2 regions of the Bacillus sp. 01N42_2 genome follow, and region 1 is predicted to be linked to the other one. Evidence: predicted binding sites of a transcription regulator. Region 1 holds the regulator's gene; the other holds the start of a gene.
The links. Region 1 encodes Rex, which represses fermentation and respiration genes when NADH is low (regulators of the CRP and FNR family bind a similar motif). Its sites were predicted from a motif close to TTGTGAAATATTTCACAA; they were not measured.
Positions count from the first base shown of each region.

Region 2: the regulator Rex is predicted to act here: its motif matches at 1,658-1,675, upstream of AC1DN5_RS02470 (nitrate reductase subunit alpha).

Region 1 covers NZ_JBFTRO010000009.1:5,588-9,002, forward strand. Annotated here, with positions in the region: gene AC1DN5_RS16770 (ABC-F family ATP-binding cassette domain-containing protein) at 1-720, opposite strand, end outside; gene moaC (cyclic pyranopterin monophosphate synthase MoaC) at 860-1,372, shown strand; gene AC1DN5_RS16780 (redox-sensing transcriptional repressor Rex) at 1,369-2,016, shown strand; gene AC1DN5_RS16785 (twin-arginine translocase TatA/TatE family subunit) at 2,035-2,205, shown strand; gene tatC (twin-arginine translocase subunit TatC) at 2,212-2,973, shown strand; gene AC1DN5_RS16795 (YdiK family protein) at 3,012-3,203, opposite strand; gene AC1DN5_RS16800 (CPBP family intramembrane glutamic endopeptidase) at 3,200-3,415, opposite strand, start outside.
Region 2 covers NZ_JBFTRO010000001.1:468,494-471,908, reverse strand. Annotated here, with positions in the region: gene fnr (fumarate/nitrate reduction transcriptional regulator Fnr) at 1-188, shown strand, start outside; partial or broken gene AC1DN5_RS02480 (YwiC-like family protein) at 219-940, opposite strand; gene AC1DN5_RS02475 (cyclic nucleotide-binding domain-containing protein) at 1,084-1,560, shown strand; gene AC1DN5_RS02470 (nitrate reductase subunit alpha) at 1,740-3,415, shown strand, end outside.

The DNA.
Region 1 (3,415 bases):
GTATTTTTTGCTTTCTGTCCGTGAGACCTCGTACACTTGGCTGACGACTTTATCAAGGAAATATCTGTCGTGGGAGACAATCAGGATGGCGCCTGAATATCCCTGTAAATAATGCTCAAGCCATGTAAGCGTGTCGATGTCGAGATGGTTCGTCGGTTCATCCAAAATAAGCAGATCAGGCTGGGTCAGAAGCAGCTTGCCGAGAGCAAGCCTTGTTTTCTGACCGCCGCTCAGGCTTTGCACTTTCACGGAATCGTCAAATTTCCCGAAACCGAGGCCGTGAAGGATAGAACGGACGTCTGCTTCATACTGGTAGCCGCCTTTATCCTTGAAGTCCTGCTGAAGCCTGTCATAGGTTTTCATCAGCGTCTCAAGCTCCGCGGGGGCGGCCGTAGCCATCTTTTCTTCAATAGAACGCATTTCTTTTTCCATTGCTTTCAGGAAATCAAAAACACTCAGCAGTTCTTCTTTTATGGTAAGCTGGGATTCCAAGCCTGTGTGCTGGGCAAGATATCCCATCGTTAATTCTTTCGGTTTGATTAATTCACCCTTTTCATATGAAAGGTGACCTGCGATAATTTTAAGGAGAGTTGATTTGCCCGCTCCGTTTCTGCCTACAATGGCGATGCGATCCCGAGATCTGACTTCAAGCTTTATATTGTTTAAAATAGGATCAGCGCCAAAAGATTTGGACAGCTGATTAATTTGTAAGATCATCATATTATTTCACCTCTGTTATAATAAGTTAAGTGTAGCTTATCAACCTGCTGTCAGCAAACAATACATCAGAATTGGAACATTATAGGATAAGACATCAGGGAGAAAATAGTGTATGATCAGAAGTAAGGAGAGTTTAAATATGAATGGATTTTCTCATTTTAATGAAGAAGGCCGTGCCCGCATGGTGGATATAAGCGATAAATCTTCAACAGTCCGTACTGCCGCTGCAATATCCAGCGTACACATGAAGCATGACGTGTACAGCAGAATCAAAAACCGCGAGATCGGAAAAGGAGACGTACTGGCTGTCGCACAGGTGGCCGGAATCATGGCTGCAAAGCAGACCTCAGCGATTATCCCGATGTGCCACCCGCTTTCTTTAAGCAGCGTCGACATTTCATTCGGCTGGGAGGAAAAGGATTCCGAAGCCGTTCTTCATATACAGGCAAGCGTAAAAACGAAAGGGAGTACAGGTGTGGAAATGGAAGCGCTAACTTCTGCTTCAGTCTGCGCTCTGACCGTTTATGACATGTGCAAGGCGCTGGATAAAGGAATGGTCATCGGCCCGACCTGCCTCATGGAAAAAACGGGAGGCAAAAACGGTGATTTTAAAAGAGATGCATCTGAGTATAAAGTGGAGGACCAATCATGAACAAGGATCAATCAAAAATTCCGCAGGCGACAGCAAAACGGCTGCCGCTTTATTACCGCTTTTTAAAGAATTTACACGCGTCAGGAAAGCAGCGCGTTTCATCTGCTGAACTGAGCGATGCGGTAAAAGTCGATTCGGCCACGATCCGCCGGGATTTTTCCTATTTCGGGGCGCTCGGCAAAAAAGGATACGGCTATAATGTGGATTACCTGCTGTCATTTTTCAGAAAAACATTGGATCAGGATGAAACGACGAACGTCATTTTGATCGGTGTCGGGAATTTAGGGACGGCGTTTCTTCACTATAATTTCACAAAAAATAATAACACAAAAATATCTATGGCTTTTGATGTGAATCAGAGTAAAATAGGAACTGAGGTAGGCGGCGTGCCTGTCTATGATCTTAATGATTTAGAACTTCACATTAAGGATGAACCCGTGGCGATTCTTACCGTTCCGGCGGTTGCCGCGCAGTCAATCACCGATCGGCTCGTGTCGCTCGGAATCAAGGGAATCCTTAACTTTACGCCGGCCCGTTTGAATGTGCCGGATCACATTCGAATTCATCATATAGATTTAGCTGTAGAGCTTCAATCATTGGTTTATTTCTTAAAGCATTATTCTGTTTTGGAAGAAATTGAATAACGAAAGGAGGAGCTGCACATGATCGGTCCTGGAAGCCTGGCTGTTATCGGTGTGGTGGCGGTGATTATTTTCGGTCCGAAGAAGCTTCCCGAGTTAGGAAAAGCCGCGGGGGACACGCTTCGTGAATTTAAGAACGCCACTAAGGGATTAGCCGGTGAAGAAGAGGAAAAAAAGAAAGAAGAACAGTAAGATAGGATGACGCGTATGAGAGTGAATCAAATGACGCTTGTGGAGCATATTGCCGAACTTCGGAAACGATTGCTGATTGTGGCGTTATCCTTTACGGTTTTCTTTATTGCCGGCTTTTTTCTGGCAAAACCTATCATTGTGTATCTTCAAAAAGCCGATGAAGTAAAAGAGCTCACCCTTAATGCTTTTAACCTGACGGATCCGCTGTTTATCTTTTTGCAGTTCGCGTTTATTATCGGCATCATTTTGACTTCGCCGATTATTCTCTATCAGATTTGGGCGTTTGTCAGCCCGGGGCTGTATGAAAAGGAGCGCAAAGTAACACTCAGCTATATTCCGATTTCGATCGTGCTGTTTGTCGGCGGTGTGTCATTTTCTTATTATATTTTATTTCCGCTGGTCGTTGATTTTATGAAGCGGGTCTCGAATGACTTGGATGTCAATCAGGTGATCGGAATCAGCGAGTACTTTCATTTTCTGCTGCAGCTGACGATTCCGTTCGGGCTGCTGTTTCAGATGCCGGTGCTGATCATGTTTTTAACGAGGCTCGGGGTTGTCACGCCGATGTTTTTATCGAAGATCAGGAAGTACGCGTATTTTGTGCTGCTCGTGATCGCCGCGATGATTGCGCCGCCTGAGCTGCTGTCTCACTTGATGATTACGATTCCGCTTTGCATTTTATATGAGATCAGTATCCTAATCTCAAAAGCGGCGTACCGGAAAAGGCAGACCGGCAGCAGCGAATCCGATCAGGACGTATCAGCATAAAAAAAGCCATTTCTCCATGATGAGAAATGGCTTTTCTTTTATTTTTGATTTTTCTTCACTTTAAATGAGAAAGCGAACATTTTAAACGAGATGCTGATATTATAAGCGGCGAAAACCATCAGCAGTATGGAATAAAAAGACCACATGCTTCCCGGCGAGCTTGCGGCCAAATACGTAAAGATACAGCCGACTGCGAAATAAATCAAGCCCCAAGTCATTGGGTTCCTCATACAAACAATCCTCCAATAATTAATTGCATTTGTTCACTATGCTGTTCAATATATTTTTGGGCGGGGCCGAGCTGCATGACCACGACAATGGTATTCATCATGACATGGGCGAATATCGGCACAATAATCCGTTTCGTCTGCACATACAAGAACGCAAAGGTAAAGCCCATAGCCGTATATAGCAGCAGGTGTGTGAGGTCCTGGTGCACAAT
Region 2 (3,415 bases), on a different contig from region 1:
CAAATCAGGATTTGGCAAAGTTTTGTGCGGCGGCACGGGAAAGTGTCAACCGCATGCTGGGAGATCTGCGCAAACAAGGGGTTATTTCGATAGACGAAACCGGAAAAATTATTTTGCACAAGCGGGACTATTTACGGTGTGAGATCGAGTGTGAAAACTGTCCGCTTGAGATCTGCAATATTGACTGAAAAAACAAGGACAGCCGGTGTCCTTGTTTTTCAATTTGTGATACATATACACATGACGGCGAAAAAGAAGCCGGCATTTGAGATTTCCAGAATGCCGATCGTTTTCGCGGGCCAATTTCTCCCGTGAAAAAAACCACGCCCGCAAACTGCTGGGGATAAAAGCGAGAAATGCCCAGCCTGCTCCGAGAAGACACGATAAAAAGGGGAGCAGCAAATGATAGCCCCATGACCAGTACGCAAATGTTCTGTTTTTTTTTCTCCCGGATGACTGACTTCACATAAAAGGAACTTCCGATAAAAAATAAAGCAGATTGAGAGAGAATAAACCAAGCCCAGCCGTCAAGGGTTCCCGTCCCAAGCCAGCAGCTCGCAAGCCCGCCTGAACAAAAGAACAAAACTCCCGCCATATCATTCACGAGTGCCCGTTCGTTTTTTCGGCGGGCATAATGCATATGGATAAGAAACAGCGGCAATAAAGAAAGGCCGACCCAGACGAGCTGCGGTTTATGATAGATAGAAATGATCAAAAAGCAGCAGGCCGGAAAACCGTAAATAGATATCCACTTTTGATAGGGTTTGAGCCGTTTCTTTTTCAAGGCGAGCGAAACGGGATAAACCGTTAAGTAAAGGAAAAGCCAGCCCAGAAGGAGCGGAATATGCCAGAAAACCGGGCCTCCTTTGACCATGCCGAGTAAAAACGGAATCAGCAGCATCGCCCATGCGCCGTGCTGATTCGGAATCATCACCTTCATCGAAATCCTCCTTTTGTATGTCATTATAAATGCAGGCATCCTCCTGATAAGTGATATTCATCATACAAGCTGTGAAATACATCACTGCCGCACAGGCTCAATCGGGCTACACTAAAGCTATCATCAGCACAGGAGGCTTTCCTATGAATCAGTGTGACTATTTATTATTTCTGAAACAACTTCCTATGTTTAACGAAGTGCCCCTGTCCATTGTCGAAACTTTGCTGAAAAACGGGACGTTTATCAGCGGATCATCTGATCAGTCCCCATCCTTTCTTCATTCACAATCCGTTTATATTGTATTAAAAGGCAGTATCCGTTTTAAGGACAGCAGGCTGCCTGAAGGATCGCAAACCGTTGCGCTGTGGGAAAAAGGCGATGTGTTTCCGATTGATGAAAAAGGCGGGCATTCTTTATCGCCTTTTATCTCAGTCAATGCCTCACCGGACATTCTGGCACTACATATTCCATATTCCGTTTTTAAGCAGATGATGTCTTACCATCCGCGGCTGCAAATGAATTTTTTGGCGATGCTTCAGCAAAATGTCTTTTGTTCCTATCAGTTGTTTTTGAGGTACCTGCATACATCACGCGATGAAAACGCCGAGCCCGGTTCTTAAATAGAGCCGGTTTTTTTCTTTGAAAGAAAACGTCCTGCCATGAACGCCGCCGTCTTTCCTGCTCCTTTGTGTGAACGTTTTGTGAATAAAGCAGAGTGTGTGACATAGTTCACAAGGAAATGCGCTCTCCCTGTTTATAGTGTATGTAGCATCACCTGACTCAGAAGGAGTGAACGATCATGAAGAAAAAGAAAATGAGTCCGCTGTTCAGGAGATTAAACTATTTTTCTCCTATCGAACATCATTCAAATAAACATAGCCAAACCACTAGCGAAGATCGTGATTGGGAGAATGTATACAGAAACAGATGGCAGTACGACAAAGTCGTTCGCTCCACCCACGGCGTCAACTGCACGGGTTCTTGCAGCTGGAATATTTACGTGAAAAACGGAATTGTCACGTGGGAAGGACAAAACTTGAATTATCCATCAACAGGCCCGGATATGCCTGATTTCGAACCGAGAGGCTGTCCGCGGGGCGCCAGTTTTTCGTGGTACATCTACAGCCCGCTCCGTGTGAAATATCCGTACGTGCGCGGTGTGCTGGTCAATTTGTGGCGGGAAGCACTGCAGGCGCATCAAAATCCGCTTGATGCCTGGAAATCAATTGTTGAAAACCCTGAAAAAGCGAAGTCTTATAAACAGGCAAGAGGGAAAGGCGGATTTGTGCGCGCTGAATGGTCTGAGGTGCTGAAGCTGATTTCAGCCTCTCTGCTGTATACAGTCATGAAATACGGGCCTGACCGGAATGTCGGCTTTTCTCCGATTCCGGCGATGTCCATGATCAGCCACGCATCAGGTTCGCGATTCATGTCTTTAATCGGCGGTCCTATGCTCAGTTTCTATGACTGGTATGCGGATCTTCCGCCGGCGTCCCCGCAAATTTGGGGCGACCAGACGGACGTTCCGGAAAGCAGTGATTGGTACAATTCAGGCTATATCATCACATGGGGTTCCAACGTTCCGTTAACGAGAACGCCTGACGCACATTTTTTGGCGGAAGCCCGCTATAAAGGCGCTAAGGTCATTTCGATCAGTCCGGATTTTGCGGAATCCTCAAAGTTCGCCGATGACTGGCTCAGTATCCGCCAAGGGACTGACGGGGCGCTTGCGATGGCAATGGGGCATGTCATTTTGCAGGAATTTTACGTGAATCAAGAGACGGAGCGGTTTATCAAGTATGCGAAGCAATACACGGATTTTCCATTCCTCGTCACTCTGTCAAAAGAAAACGGTGTATACACAGCGGGCCGGTTTCTGCATGCGAAGGATATCGGGCGGCAGACAAAGCATGATCAATGGAAGCCTGCAGTCTGGAATGAACAGACTAACGAATTTGCCATACCGCAAGGGACAATGGGCTCCCGCTGGGACGGGCAGCAGAAATGGAACCTGCATATGATCGATGAAGACACCGGGGAACCGATTGAACCCCGTCTCTCTGTGCTTGGAATAGAGGACGAAATCGGCTCGGTGCGCATTCCGTATTTTTCAAATGACGGAAACAAAGTGCTCAAGCGGGATCTTCCTATTAAAAAACTGGATCTGAACGGCGAAGAGACGTACGTCACGACCGTGTTTGACTTGATATTGGCCAATTACGGCGTGAACCGGGGCATCGGCGGACAATCAGCCGCATCTTATGATGATCCTGAGCCGTTTACACCTGGCTGGCAGGAACAGATCACAGGAATCAAAAAAGAAGCTGTCATTAAGATTGCGAGAGAGTTTGCTCAAAATGCGATTGATACTGACGGCAGATCCATGATTATCGTCGGAGCGGGGATTAACCACTGGTTCAATTCCGACACAATCTACCGCGCGGTGTTAAATCTTGTTTTACTCGTAGGCGCCCA